Regions from separate parts of the Cupriavidus sp. Agwp_2 genome, predicted to be linked through region 1. Evidence: predicted binding sites of a transcription regulator. Region 1 holds the regulator's gene; the other holds the start of a gene.
What was found. Region 1 encodes FNR, which switches genes on or off when oxygen is low (the NO sensors DNR and NnrR bind a similar motif). Its sites were predicted from a motif close to TTGATNNNNATCAA; they were not measured.
Positions count from the first base shown of each region.

Region 2: LPA45_RS32480 (universal stress protein) is a predicted target of FNR. The motif match lies at 4,737-4,750, and genes of this name have one in related genera.

Region 1 is NZ_CP088083.1:2,250,493-2,258,151, forward strand. It holds gene LPA45_RS10575 (sulfite exporter TauE/SafE family protein) at 181-939, opposite strand; gene fnr (fumarate/nitrate reduction transcriptional regulator Fnr) at 1,017-1,742, shown strand; gene LPA45_RS10585 (hypothetical protein) at 1,814-2,059, opposite strand; gene LPA45_RS10590 (FixH family protein) at 2,056-2,265, opposite strand; gene ccoG (cytochrome c oxidase accessory protein CcoG) at 2,301-3,773, opposite strand; gene ccoP (cytochrome-c oxidase, cbb3-type subunit III) at 3,823-4,740, opposite strand; gene LPA45_RS10605 (CcoQ/FixQ family Cbb3-type cytochrome c oxidase assembly chaperone) at 4,743-4,910, opposite strand; gene ccoO (cytochrome-c oxidase, cbb3-type subunit II) at 4,914-5,609, opposite strand; gene ccoN (cytochrome-c oxidase, cbb3-type subunit I) at 5,628-7,076, opposite strand; gene ccoS (cbb3-type cytochrome oxidase assembly protein CcoS) at 7,241-7,387, opposite strand; gene LPA45_RS10625 (heavy metal translocating P-type ATPase) at 7,395-7,659, opposite strand, start outside.
Region 2 is NZ_CP088085.1:467,747-475,405, reverse strand. It holds gene LPA45_RS32495 (DoxX family membrane protein) at 748-1,170, opposite strand; gene LPA45_RS32490 (DUF3307 domain-containing protein) at 2,225-2,587, shown strand; gene LPA45_RS32485 (universal stress protein) at 2,773-3,612, opposite strand; gene LPA45_RS32480 (universal stress protein) at 3,848-4,681, opposite strand; gene LPA45_RS32475 (zinc-dependent alcohol dehydrogenase family protein) at 5,794-6,795, opposite strand; gene LPA45_RS32470 (universal stress protein) at 6,803-7,258, opposite strand; gene LPA45_RS32465 (MBL fold metallo-hydrolase RNA specificity domain-containing protein) at 7,659-7,659, shown strand, end outside.

The DNA.
Region 1 (7,659 bases):
GCCGGGCATCGAACCACCAACGCTTCCCGCCGCCGTGGGCGTGCCTTCTGGTAGGAAGGCCGCTTGGCGCTGCTCGCCGTTGCTTACAAAACACCGCGCGATACCGCAATGTTGGCGATTGTATGGCATTCCCGCCCTTGCCCGCAACCATCATTCGCTGCGCCGCGCGCCCCATGCGCCTCAAAAGACCAGGCAGAAACCCTGCTCTGCCAGCGAATGTGGCAGCAACACCGCGCGCGCCAGGCCAAGGGCCCCGAACGCCATGACCGCCACGCCCGCGCCCACCCGCACCGCGCGCTGCCGCGACAGGCTGCGCAGGTAGCCGGACAGCCCCGACAGCACCATCAGGTTGGGCAGCGTGCCGACGCCGAACACGCCCATCACCAGTGCGCCGGAACCGGCATTGCCGGCGAGCAGCGCAAGCGTCAGCGCACCATAGACCATGCCGCACGGCACCAGCCCCCAGGCCAGTCCAACCCCGTAGCGCCTGGCAAGGCCCCCATGCGCACGCACGAACGCGGGCATGTTGCCGCCTAGCCGGCCCAACTGCCGCGCCACGCCACTGCCAGCCCGCGCCGCCAGCCGCTCCAGCCATGCCACGGTAAAGGCATTGCCGCGCAGCAGGCGCCAGCCCGACCACAGCAGCATCGCGCTGCCGGCACCGAACAGCCAGCGCTGCAACGGCAGGTAATCCTGCTTCCACGCGCCGGCGCCGATCGCGCCCAGTAGCGCGCCTAGCATCATGTAGGTCGAAATCCTGCCCAGGTGCATTGCCAGCAACTCGCCGACCCAGGCAGCACGGCTGCGCACGAAGGTCATGGCCGCAACGCTGCCACGTGGTTGTTCGACTGCCAGCGCGATGCCGCCACACATTGCTGCACAGTGCACGCCGCCCAGCAATGCCAGCATAAAAACGCTAATTAGCACACCAAATGTCAAATCTGGCTCCCTGCCGCATCACATCGCACGGTAAAATGTCCTGATCGCGCCCTCGCATCCAATCTTGCAGGTTCCAATTGCTTACCTCCATTCCAATCACCGAAATGTCGCCCCGTTGCTCCACATGCGCGATGGGGCAACTGTGCCTTCCGGTTGGCATGTCCCAGCAAGACCTTACCAAGATGGACACGCTGGTGCAGGAACGCATCCGGGTCCATAAGGGTGAGACCTTGTATCGCATGGGCGATCCCCTCACCGCGGTTTATGCCGTTCGCTTCGGCACGCTCAAGACGCACGTCACGACCGAAGACGGCCGTTCACAGATTACCGGTTTCCATCTGCCAGGCGAGATCGTCGGACTCGACGGCCTGGGGGAAATGCAGCATGCCTCTGACGCGACCGCGCTGGAAGATACCGAAGTCTGCGTAGTCCGCCTTGGTGACCTCCAGACCCTGTCCGCAGACCTGCCTTCGCTGCAGCACCAGTTCCTGCGGCTGATGGGCAAGGAAATCACGCACGACCAGCTGATGCTGGTGACACTCGGCTCGATGCGCGCCGAAGAGCGCCTGGCCGCGTTCCTGATCAACCTGTCGGAGCGCCTTTCGGCACGCGGGTACTCGTCGACCGAATTCGTGATGCGCATGAGCCGCGAGGAAATCGGCAGCTACCTGGGCCTGAAACTGGAAACCGTCAGCCGCCTGTTCTCGCGCTTCGCTGAAGCCGGCCTGATTCAGATTCGCCAGCGCCACGTGAAGCTGGTGGATCTCGCCGGCATCAAGCAGCTCTACAGCCGCAGCTGCTGACCCTTTCCCACACCACACCACACCACACCGCATTGCGCTTGCGCCGCACAGGGCGGCGCAAGCATCCCCCTTCACTCCAGCTCGTCGGTATCGCTAAGTCGCGTCGGCATCGTGTACAGCGTCAGCCCGCTGGACAGCGCGCAGAATATCCACGCCAGCAGGAAGCTCATCGTATAGATCGATTCGCGCGACGCCTCGATCGGATGCCCGAAGAACTTCAGGTCGCCGGGATCCACGACCGAGAACACCGTCGCGGTGGCGAAGCCCGCCATCAGGAACCCCGGCCACAAGACCCACATCAGCCAGCGCAACCTCATGGCTGCCTCGCTGCGCTCGGCTGAGGCCGCACTGCCTCCGCCTTCTCGACCACCAGTCCATGACGCGCCGCGCCCTGCACCGGCATGTCAGGATGCGACGACGCAAGCCAGATGGTGACGCCGCACGCCACCATCGCGACCAGCGGGCCGCTCATCAACAGCCACGGCCACGGCTCTTTCCACCACGGATTGCCTTGCTGATTCATCATGCCCCCTTAAGTTCTGCACCGAGCGCCTGGCGTCACAGGTCGCGCGGCACGATAAAGCTGGTGGTTTGCCGGATCTCGGCGCTGCCCCGCTCAGTTGCTTCGCTGGTCACCGTCACGCTGATCTTGTGCGTGCCTTGCGCGGCGTATTCGATCGGCACGCGTATGCGGATCGGCAACAGCCGGTTCGACGTCGGCGCCAGCGACTCGGCCTGCTTGTCGTATTCGACCGTCAGGTTTTTCAACTCGTCGCTGTCGGCTCGCACGCTGATGTGCATCGGCCCTTCAGTCGTGTTGATCAGCTGCAGGCGATAGACGTTCTCGATCCAGCGGCCCTCGACTTCCCGGCCCAACGCGCCGCGGTCGCGGATGATGTCCACCTTCAGCGGCGTGCGCAGCGCGATCGAAGCGACGAAGCCCGCAAGCAGCGCAACCCACACCACCGAATAGATGATGACACGCGGGCGCATCAAGCGCTTGCGCGACGCTGCCGCCGACAGCGCCTTGCGCATGGCATTTTCCGACGTGTACCGGATCAGGCCGCGCGGATAGGACATCTTGTCCATGACCTGGTTGCAGGCGTCGATGCAGGCACCGCAGCCGATGCATTCATACTGCAGGCCGTCGCGGATGTCGATGCCGGTCGGGCACACCTGGACGCAAATGCTGCAGTTGACGCAATCGCCCAGGCCCGCCTGGCGATGATCGGTCTTGCGCGAACGGCTGCCACGCGGCTCGCCCCGGCCGATGTCGTAGGTAACGACATAGGTGTCGCGGTCGACCATCACGCTCTGGAAACGCGCGTACGGGCACATGTACTTGCATACCTGCTCGCGCATGAAGCCCGCGTTGCCCCAGGTGGCAAACGCGTAGAACAGCATCCAGAACGTCTGCCACGGGCCCAGCGACAAACTCGCCAGCTCGCCGCCAAGTTCACGAATCGGCGCGAAGTAGCCGATGAAGGTGAACCCAGTCCACAGGGCGATCAGTACCCACAGGAAGTGCTTGGTGGCCTTGAGGCGCAGCTTGCGCAGGCTCCAGGGATCGCCATCCAGGCGGATGCGCGCGATCCGGTCGCCCTCGATCCGCCGCTCGATCCACATGAATATCTCGGTATAGACCGTCTGTGGACAGGCATAGCCGCAAAACAGCCGCCCGGCAATTGCCGTGAACAAGAACAGCGCCAGCGCCGAAATGACCAGCAGCACGGCGAGGTAGATGACATCCTGCGGCCACAGCACCAGCCCGAAGATATAGAACTTGCGTTCGCCAAGGTCGAACAGCACGGCCTGGCGTCCGTTCCACTGGAGCCAGGGCGTGCCGTAGTAAATCAGCTGGGTGAAGAGGACCAGCCAGACGCGCCAACTGGAGAATGCGCCCGTGACCGAGCGCGGATAGATCTTGCGGCGGACCTCGTACAGTGTTTCATCCGAGGTCTCGGCAGGCGCAGCGGCCGACCGCTGGGGGTCGGCCGCCCGGGCCACTTCTTCGGTCCCGGGTGCGTTCATGGATGGTTTCTCCTGCGGGCGGCCCGCGCCCGCGCAGATGAGTCGCCTGTCATTGGCCGGCACCCCCGCCGGTATTGGACAGGCCCCAGACATAAGCCGTCAGCATGCGGATCCGCTCTGGCGTCAGGATCTCTTCATGTGCCGGCATATGGTTGTTATGCCCCTTCAGGATGGCATCGACGATGCTGGCTTCCGAACTGCCATACAGCCACACGTTGTCGGAGAGGTTCGGCGCACCCAATGCCTGGTTGCCCTTGCCGCCGGCACCGTGGCAAGCCGCGCAGGTCGACTTGAAGGTGCTCTCGCCACGCGAGGCGCGGATGGGGTCCGATGAAAGTCCCGACAGCGCGCGGACATACTGTGCCACGTCGCCAGCCAGCTTGCCGTCGATGGTGGATGCGAACGGCGGCATCACACCATTCCGGCCCTTGGAAATTGTCTGCTGGATGGTTTCGGGTTCGCCGCCATACAGCCAGTCACCGTCGGTCAGGTTGGGGAACCCGCGGCTGCCGCGCGCATCCGAACCATGACATTGCGCGCAGTAGTTAAGGAAAAGACGCTGGCCGATCTCGCGCGCCTGCGGATCGCCCGCCACCTGCTTGACGTCCATCTTCAGGTACTTGGCGTAGATCTCGTTCTGCATCTTCTCCTGCGCGGCACGGTGCGCCGCCAGTTCGTCTTGCGTCGAGAACTTCAGCACGCCGGCGTAGGAACCCAGGCCCGGATACAACACCAGGTAGACCAGCCCGAAGATGCAGGTCAGCAGGAACATCCACATCCACCATCGCGGCAGCGGGTTATTCAGTTCGCGCAGGTCGCCGTCCCAAACGTGGCCGGTGTCGCCGCCAGCGTTGGCGGTCTTGGTGATCTTGCGTTGCGAGAACAGCAGCCAGACACACCAGACGATGCCCACGAGCGCAATCGCGGCAATGTAGTAACTCCAGTAATCGGAAAAGAAATCGCTCATGGCTAGGTGTTCCGGCTCGATGTTGTCGTGGTTTCGTCAGGCAGCGCGAACGGCAGCATGGCGGATTCCCGATTGGCGTTCTGCCGGCCGGCCGACCAGGCCCACCAGCAAATCCCGAGGAAGACGACCATCGACACGACGGTCGCAATTGCGGTGATCATGGCTGCCATGGCTTACTCCTTGGCCGGTGCGGCCGCTTCCGCGGCGGGTGCCGCCGGCGTAGCCGTTGCAGCAGTGTCCACGCGCACGTTGCGGCGGTTGGTGCCCAGCGCCTGGAGATAAGCCACCAGCGCATCTTCCTCGGTCTTGCCCTTGAGTTCGTCCGGCGCCTTGGCGATATCGGCGTCGGTGTATGGCACCCCAAGCCTTACCAGTGCCCGCATGCGAGCCTGGATATCGTTGGTCGGCAATGCAGCCTTCTCCAGCCACGGGTAGGAAGGCATCACCGACTCGGGCACCACGTCGCGCGGATTGCGCAAGTGGATACGCTGCCAGTCGTCCGAATAGCGGCCGCCGACGCGCGCCAGGTCGGGGCCGGTACGCTTCGAGCCCCACAGGAACGGGTGGTCGTAGACCGACTCGCCCGCGGTCGAGAAGTGGCCGTAGCGCTCGGTTTCGGCCTGCAGCGTACGCACCTGCTGCGAGTGGCAGCCGACGCAGCCTTCACGGATGTAGACATCGCGGCCCATCAGCCGCAGCGGCGAATACGGCGTGATACCCGGATCCGGCTTGGTGGTGGAGTGCTGGAAGAACAGCGGCACGATCTGCACCAGACCCGCGATGCTGACCACGAGGATCGTGCAGATGATCAGCCAGCCGATGTTCTTCTCCAGCGTTTCGTGGGAAAAGAATCTTTGTTTTTCCGACATCTTTCTATCCTGGAATGATCAGTGTGCGGAGGCAGGGATGCTGGCCGGGATCGGCGCATCCACGGCACGCTTGCCGACGATGGTCTTGGCGACGTTGTAGGCCATCAGCAGCATGCCGGACAGGAAGCAGATGCCACCCAGCAGACGGATCAGGTAGAACGGATACTTGGCCTTGACCGCCTCGACGAAGGCATAGGTCAGCGTGCCGTCGGGTTGCGTGGCGCGCCACATCAGACCTTCCATCACGCCGGCGATCCACATCGAGGCGATATACAGCACCACGCCGATGGTCGCGATCCAGAAGTGCCATTCGATCAGGCGCACGCTGTACATCTGCTTCTCGCCGAACAGTCGCGGGATCAGGTAATAGAGGGAACCGATGGAGATCATCGCGACCCAGCCCAGCGCGCCGGAGTGCACGTGGCCAATGGTCCAGTCGGTGTAGTGCGACAGCGCGTTGACGGTCTTGATCGACATCATCGAGCCTTCGAACGTGGCCATGCCGTAGAACGACAGCGCCACCACCAGGAACTTCAGGATCGGATCGGTGCGCAGCTTGTGCCAGGCGCCCGACAGGGTCATGATGCCGTTGATCATCCCACCCCACGAAGGCGCCAGCAGGATCAGCGAGAACACCATGCCGAGCGACTGCGCCCAGTCCGGCAGCGCGGTGTACTGCAGGTGGTGCGGGCCGGCCCACATGTAGGTGAAGTTGAGCGCCCAGAAGTGAACGATGGACAGGCGGTAGGAATAGATCGGACGCTCGGCCTGCTTGGGAATGAAGTAGTACATCATCCCCAGGAAGCTGGTGGTCAGGAAGAAGCCCACCGCGTTATGGCCGTACCACCACTGGATCATCGCATCCTGCACGCCGGCATAGGCCGAGTAGGACTTCCACAGCGACACCGGCATCTCGATATTGTTGACGATGTGCAGCAGCGCGATGGTCAGGATGTAGGCACCGAAGAACCAGTTGGCGACGTAGATATGCCGCGTCTTGCGCTTGACGATGGTGCCGAAGAACACGACCGCGTAGGCCACCCAGACCGCGGTGATCAACAGGTCGATCGGCCACTCGAGCTCGGCGTATTCCTTCGACGAGGTGATGCCCAGCGGCAGCGTGATGGCCGCGGCGACGATGACCAGTTGCCAGCCCCAGAACGTGAACGCAGCCAGCGGGCCGCAGAACAGGCGAGCCTGGCAGGTCCGCTGGACCACGTAGTACGAGGTCGCGAACAGCGCGCTGCCGCCGAAGGCGAAGATCACCGCATTGGTATGCAGCGGCCGCAGGCGGCCGAACGACAGCCAGGGCGTGTTGAAATTAAGTTCAGGCCAGATCAGCTGTGCTGCCAGCAGCACGCCGACGGCCATGCCGACGATCCCCCAGACTACCGTCATGACAGCGAACTGTCTTACGACGCCGTAATTGAAGGTGTCGACGCGTGAAGACGCGGCAGTGACATCCATTCAGACCCCCAAAGCTTAGAGAAGAGAAAAAACCTACTGACGTTGTGACTTTAGAAAAACCCCAGCTTCGGTGCGTTGATCTTTATCAAGTCGCTCAAGACCGGCAATGAACCTCGTGGCGCGGCGCCGGTCCGAAGCCCACGGCGTGCCAGGACATGCGTGCATCAAGGCTTGTCGTTGTCCAGCAGGATCGATTCCGCGGGCCGGTCAAGGTCGTCGTACTGTCCCGCATGCAGCGCCCACCACAGCGCGGCCGCAATCACGACGACCAGCACCAGGCTCATCGGCACAAGCAGGTAAAGCGTTTCCATGAAGCTCCTAGGCTGACTTGCGGCCGGCGCTCAGCAAACGCCAGGCATTGGCCACCACCAGCAGCGACGACAGCGACATGCCGATGCCGGCCATCCACGCCGTCACCAGCCCGGTCGCCGCCAGCGGGATTGCCACAACGTTGTAGAGGAAGGACCAGCCCAGGTTCTGCCGCACCACGCGCCGCGCCTTGCGCGACACCGCCAGCGCGGTCGCGATCTCGTCGATGCCGCCGTGCGTGAGCACGGCGTCCGCGCCGGCCTGGGCCAGCGGC
Region 2 (7,659 bases), on a different replicon from region 1:
TGTGTAGCTTGCTCAGTGCGATGTGCTCCGAAAGGAGTACGCGTCGCTAAGCCGGTTGACTCATGCCGCAGCAGCGCAATTCGGAGCGAAATGGACGGCGATCGCCAGGAGGACAAGGTCGGCATATTCAACGCCATCGCGACAGCCGCGGACACGGGCCAGCCCAGGACACCAGATGGCCGTCACTGGGAAAGCGTGTCATGTCGACGAGGCAATGACATAGCCCGTGCGTGAGGCATAGGCAGTTGCTTCAGTTCAATGCGCAGTTCGACGGGATATCCATCGACCCGATGGAGTGGTGACAGCCTCTACAGCCTCACAACGCGGCTCTGCAAGGGTTCGTCGAGCGCTTTCCCCTGATCTGTTCGATGTTGCGCGGATAATCCGCGGACGCCACAGCGCCGCTTGCGCGCCGAAGGGTTCGCATTTTGAGACCTCAGGGGTGCAGAGAGGAAGTCCCTTGCCACCCAGTTACTCGCGCAGCCTCAGATAAACGTGGCCCATAATGCGTCTGGGTCTCGCAGACCAGTCGGTGCTGATTCCCGGGGGAGTGCGGTACGTACGCACGTAGAAGAGCTTTAGGCACTGGAATCCCAATTGTAAAAGCTTGGCCACCTGCCGCAAACTCGATGGAGCCACCATGACTCGCTGGTACTACAGCTCTCGTACGCGGTTTCTGCCTTCCTGACCTGCAAGCCGTTCGCTCTGCTGCACCCCCGCTTTTGCGAGGTTTTATCACCATAGCAGCTATGGGGCTCTTGCTTGCGCACGCGACGATTCAATGGCGAATATCACCAACATGCCGCCCAGGATTGAGACATTCTTCAGAATGTGGTTAAGCTGATTCAGGAAGTCTGCCGGATCGGCGCGCCAGAAGCCGTGGAAGATGATGGTCGTGGGCACCAGGAACAGTGCAAGAAGCAACGCGCCCAACCGTGCGTTCCAGCCCGAAATCAGGGTTAGCCCACCACCAATTTCAATCACGATGGTTAGCACCAACAGCAAGACCGGAGTCGGTAGCTCAGCGCTGGCAATCCACGCAGAATAGGCCGCGAAGCTGCCAATCTTCAGGAGTCCGGAAAGTAAAAAAAGGGAGCCAAGAAGGGCGCGACCGACAGAGTACGTTCGTGAAACGATCGTGGGCGCGAGCGACATCGCGGTCATGACCATGATAATTCTCCGGAATCAAACAGCGCCAGCAGGCGTTGCTTATCGGCCAAATGGGGAACGGATTGCTGGTGTCAGGAGCTAGCCCCCAATCAGGAGTCCGGCTCTTTTCCTTGCCAATGCCGTCTCAAACGTGCCGAAGCAGCTTCCACCAAAGCGGGCCTGCGACCAGCCAGACAACCACGTAGATCAGGCTCATCAGAGGCCTTCCACCTTGCACCCGGGTGAGACGTAGCCAGCGCCGAACATGACCGGACCGGAACTCATCGACCTTGCTTTCCTCCCGCCTATGCCTCGGCGCGACACGGCCGTTGGATAGTATGCAGTGGTCGGGGGTGCAATCCTTGTGAGGCGGTGCTTCGTTTCAAGATAGCAGCGAGCCGGCGCAGCCCTTTGATCAACGTCAATGGGCGCCATCGGGAGGACGCGGGCTTTGCACGGGCCGGCGAAGACCACCAGCGTCTTGATCCGCTTCGACGCTCCCGGGTACGAACGCTCAGAACTCTAAATCACGACCGATGCACTGCACTACACTGCAGGTTTGTCTCATGGTATGCGTACCTGCTGCAACACTTCGTCGAAGGCGGTAACCCGGATCAAACCTAGCCGTGGAAGTTCCAGGTCGACGATGACTAGAGCGTCGCCGACAGCGAGACCGCGAAGAACAGCGCATGCAACCGGCTTTGGGGTCCGCGTCTGGCCATCCCAGCAAAGCGCGACAGCATGCGAAAGATGACCTAAGAAGGCGTACAGCAAGAATGGTGGCATGCGCTTGTGCGAATTAGGCATCAAATTCAAAGTCGTCCACCTGTCCATAGTTGGGATCGTTCCAAAAAAAATTTGTGCACCGCAAAAAAGAGATGGCGCTTCGGTCACGGACACACAGCGTTCTCCCGGGTCGAGGGCCTGAATAGCGCCACGCATGTTGCTGCCAGCATCGATTTCAGTGGCAGCTATGGTGGTCTTACTCTTTACTGTTCATTGATAATGAAAAGCCAGAGCGCGGTGCCGTCACTGCGGCGTGCGGTCTGGCATGGCGTTGGGTGGAGAGCGGGCCATGGCGTTACTGCTGCTATTCGCATTGTTCACCAAGCATCTCGTGTGCGACTTCCTGTGGCAGCCGAGCTGGATGCTGGCCGGCAAGGGTGACTTCCGGAGCCCGGGTGGCTATGCCCACGCGGGGCTACATGGCCTGTGTACTGCTGTGCTGCTCGGCGGCTTTGGTGTAACCCATTGGCTCGGGCTGGGGATCTTCGACGCCGTCGTCCACTACATGGTCGACCACTGGAAGGTGCGCCTCGGCCGACGCGCCAATTTGACGCCAAACTTGCCGCAGTACTGGTGGGCATTTGGCGTGGACCAGTACGCGCACGTGCTGACTTACCTCGCCGTGGTCTGGCTCGCTGGGAGACTGAACTGATTCGTCGGCCGCCTGCCACGGCATCGTGCGCCGAACGGTGCAGAGCACCGCCAGTGCCCATCTAAACCGTAAGTTCGAGTACGGCCTGACGCTGGTGAACCTGCAGGTTGGAGCTTTGCGGCGCCGCCGATCTAGCGCCCTGACGCTATCGGTTGCACCATTGCAGTTGCCTGCGAGGCCTGCTGTTAGTGTGAGAACAAAACAGGAACTTCGGCGTGGCGCATCAACGTCCGCGTTGTCCCGCCGATCACAAGCTCCCGCATGCGGGAGTGCCCATAGCCCCCCGCCACCAGGAAGTCCGCGGCAAGCTCCCCGAGCACATCGCAGATAACCGGACCAACGGGCAAGGAAGTCTGCTCGGTCCGCACGGCAGCAACGATGCCATGACGCTGCAGGTAATGACGCAGCCCCGCGACCGGCTCCGATTTCGCATCTGGCCTGCCGGCCCGGTCCCAGACTCCAAGTATCGTTACCTGTCTGGCGCGAAGGAGCAGGGGCATCGCATCGGCTACCGCCCTAGCGGCCTCGCGCTGACCGTCCCATGCAATCACCACGTGGCCGCCATGCAGGCGGCGGACCTCGTTAGGCAGGACGACCACCGGCCGCCCCGCATTCAGCAGCACATATTCGGCCACCTCGGCCGTAAGCGATGGCACGACTCCCCCTGTGGTGGCCGGCCGCGCGAGCAGGACGATATCGGCCACGCGCGCCTCCTGTGCCAGGACCCAGCCGGTCTCCTCTGCCACGACATGATGCGAGAATGTGATCGCGGGTGTGGCATCAGCCAACGTATTGCCCAGTAACTCCCGGTACGACGCGATTTGGCTCAGCAGGCGGCGGCGCGCAAGTTCTGCGTACCGCGCCGCATCGTCGCCGGCGCCACGCACGGGATCGATGCGCAGGCCAGTCGCGCTGGCACCAATGATATGCGCCCCAAAGCAGGAAGCCAGGTCCGCAGCCATGCGGATACGGGCGACGCAACCGGCGTCTGTCCCAAGCTCGACAACGATCGTCCGGTAGTCCATCAGAGCGCCTCCGCCTGAGCAAGGGCATGCGGCACAACGCGCGCCGAGATGCTCGCCCGCACGGCTTGGTCCGCTCGCAGCTTGGGAGGGCGGAGAAAATTGGGCGCGCCGGCACAAGCGCTGCAGACGATGCAAAAAAGCAATCCGACGCTGCATCGCTGAGGGCAGGCGCTATAGCGAGACCGTTGAAGCGCTTTCATGGCAGTAACCGGTTCCAGTCTGGGCTGTCTTCGCTTCAGCGCGAGAACAGCACAGGTACCGTCATGGAGTCCAAAAGCGTACGCGTGACGCCGCCAAGCACCAGTTCGCGCATGCGAGCGTATCCGTAGGCCCCCATCACGATCAGGTCGGCATTAAAATCCGCCGCGCGCGAAAGCAGGAGCTCGCCGATGGTCAGGTCAGCACCGCCGGGACCGTGTTCGATTTCCACGGCCACGCCGTGGTGCTCCAGCACACGCGCGGCGTGGCCGACCGGGGTGGCGTCTGCTCTTGCCTCCTTGGCCGCAGTGTGTGCGCAAAGAATGTGCGCCTGGGCACCGGCCATCAGCGGCACAGCATCGTGCAGCGCCCGCGCCGCCTCCCGGCTGCCATTCCACGCGACGATAACCCGCGTGCCCACGGTGGGAAACTTGCCGGCGCACGGCACGACCAGCGTCGGACGGCCGGTCTCCAGCAGCAACGATTCCAGCAGCTGTCGAGCCACCGGGCCTTCGGTGTTGTCGGCGTCGTACTGGCCGGCAACGATCAGTCCGGCCTCGCGAGCCTCGCGCAGCACTGTCACCACGGACTCTCGCTCTGCCGCGCGCCACTCGGCGCGCACCGGCAGTGCTTGAGTCGCAGCAAGAAACTGCACCCGGACGTTTTCCCTGACCTTGTTGCGCCGGGCCAGGTCGTCCGCCACAAATTGCTGCGCGCCCTCCGTGAGGTAGATGCCCGGATCGAGAACGAAACCGGCGTACATGCCGATCAGCGGGCACTGGTTAGCCGCGGCAATGTGCCCCGCCACTTCGAGCCGCTGCAGCGCCTGCGGATTGCTGTCCAGATGCACCAGGATGCTGTCGTAAGCCATGATCGCCCTCTCGCAGAAGCTACAAATCAGTCTAGGCGGCAGGCGAGATCGACTCTTGTTTCAGATCAACGGGCGTGGCCTGCCCAGGCACGGCTGAGGTATCGCCCTGTTGTGCGCAGAAGACTAGTGCGAGAAAAGCGCCGGGACGTTCATCGACGTGAGGCGTCATGGATCGCCCGGGCGGATTCGCGGCTGCCATTCCAGGCGAGCATGACGCGCCTGCCGATCTCGCTTAACCAGCCTGCGCTGGGGATGGCCGGCATCGGTCTGTCAGTCCAGGATGATCACGAACAGCAGCTCGTCCAGCCGCGCTCGCGCTGGACGGCTACCAGCGGCAGGCCTTCAGCGGCGCGCCACTCCACCGGCACCAGCCGGTCCTCACACCCAATCCGGATTTGCCGGACTGCTGCGCCGCGCCAAATCTCTTATTTCTCAACCTGTAGGCAGGCAGCGCAGACCAGAAACTGAAAAAACGTGGTTTAGTAAACGCCCTTCGCCTGCAATCTTATGTCGACCGGGCCGTCAGTACATCAAGCGCGAGCCTCCTTTTCGCGAGCGGCAGGACCTAACCTTGGCCAAACGGTATGCCGATTTGACCTACCTCAAAAGATCCGCAGTCAGGGCCACGACCCGACATAGTGGCCCCTAAAATTCGGTTGCTGCAACGCGTGGCCCATGCTGCTCCGTCATGCAGCGCCGCACGCGTAATCGTCAACCTCTGCGGGAGACAGAGATGCTAAGCCCCCACGAGCTCGCAGCGCTGATGATTCTCAGCGATTCGGAACATACCCGCGAGTTGGACCCCGCTGACATCAGTGCACTCGTTGAGCGCCAGCTGGCGCAGCTCGAGACCTCGAGACCTGATCGGAGGCAATTTCGCCTGACCAGAGAGGGCGAACGCATTCTCAATGTGGTCGGTAAGCGCCGTTGAAAGCCTCCCGAAAAGGGAGACGCCGGCGGTTTTTGTTCCTCTCCTGAAAGCTTGTCGGCTGAAATCTTGTCGGGTCGTCCAAGCACACGAAACCACGAGTGCATGCTAGGCACTTGCGTGCCGGCCTTCAGCCAAATCAAGCGTTCTCCCTGGCATCCCTGCTGCAGGCGGCGGAAAAGACTCAGGGATGGATAGTCAGGACGGCGGCGCCGGCGAGGCGGCCCGCGCGCAGGTCGACCAAGGCAACGTTGGCCTGTTCGAGCGGATAGGTGGTGATATGGGTCTGTAGCGGCGTGTGGGCCGCGATCGCCATCAACGCGTCGCCATCGGCCCGAGTGAGGTTGGCCACGGAGCACAGCCGTCGCTCTTCCCACAGCAACTGGTAGGGCATAGCCGGGATGTCGCTCATATGGATGCCGCCGCAGACGACGATGCCGCCTTTGTCGATGGCGCGCAGCGCACGCGGCACCAGCGCGCCCACGGGGGCAAAGATCAGTGCCGCGTCCAGCGGTACCGGTGCATCGAGGTCGCTGGCGCCGGCCCAGCATGCGCCAGACTGGTGTGCCAACTGCTGGGCAGCGCTGTCGCCCGTGCGGGTGAAGGCATAGACCTCCCGGCCCTGCGCCACGGCGATTTGCGTCACCAGGTGGGCTGCCGCACCAAAGCCGTAGATGCCGATGCGGCGCGCTTCACCCGCCATTCGCAGCGTGCGGTAGCCGATCAGGCCGGCACAGAGCAGTGGGGCGGCGTGCTCGTTGTCATAGGCGGCGGGAATGCTGAAGCAGTAGCGGCTGTCGGCCACCACGTACTCCGCGTAGCCGCCGTCACGCGTGTAGCCGGTGAACTGCGGCGCGTCGCAGAGATTCTCGTGATGTCGCACGCAGTAGCTGCACTGTCCGCAGGTATGGCCCAGCCATGGCACGCCGACACGGTCGCCCTGCCTGAACGCGGTGACACCGGTGCCACACGATTCGACCGTGCCGACGATCTCGTGCCCCGGAATGAGCGCAGGCTTGGGATAGCGCAGGTCGCCGTCGGCGATATGCAGATCGGTGCGGCACACGCCGCAGGCGGCCACGGTAATGCGGACCTCGCCCGGCCCTGGCTCGGGCACTGTGACGTCCAGCAGGCGCAAGGGCAGCCCCGCCCCCTCGAACAGCATCGCTCGCATGGTCGGCGGCATGGCGCAATCAGCCTTCGATCTCGCTACGGACCAGCAGCACCGGCTTGGTGGTCTGCGCAAGGACGCCTTCTGACACGCTGCCCATCAGCACGCGCCTAACGCCGCGCCGGCCATGGGTCCCCAAAACGATCATGTCGGCATTCCAGGTGTTTGCTTCGTTGACGATGGTCGTCGAGATCCGGCCTGGGGCCAAGGGCTTCTCGTCCAGTTGTGCGTTGCAGCGGATACCGGCTTCGCTAAGGCGGGCAGTGGCCGCATCCAATGCCTTGCGGCCATGAGAGACCAGTTCTCTGACCAGTTCGTGCGGGTCGAAAGAGCCCGTCCCGAAATAGATGTCGCTGTCGTCCACCACGTACAGCACTTTGACTTCGGCATTGGTGGCCCGGCCGATGGCGATCGCCTGGCTGAGCGCCAGGTCGGAGGAGCGGCTGCCGTCCACGGCAAGCAAGATGCGCTTATACATGAGATGTCTCCTGAGAAGGATCGACCCAAGTCCCATCTTAAGATTCGCTCTAATCAGAGTAGATGGTGATGGTGAATTCGGGTTGACATGGCTCAACGCCGGACGCGGGACGATGAAATCCTGGGTTGGGGGCAGGCCTTTTGCAACGCGTTGGAGCGATTTTGCATGACGTTTCCCAAGATCTGCTCCGCGCGGAGCCACGGTGCGCACTGCTGTTGGCCCTGCGTGGACGCCACGTGGGGCGGGCGGGGCGGGACACTGTTCAAGCGTAGGTATTCGCATGTCCGCATGATTGATCCGTATCAACCACCACTCGGTTCCCCCACCTAGACTGGCTGTATCGGCCAGCGGCACCCGTGGCGGGACCAACGGCTTCGCGCAAGCGTCAAAGGACACCAGCA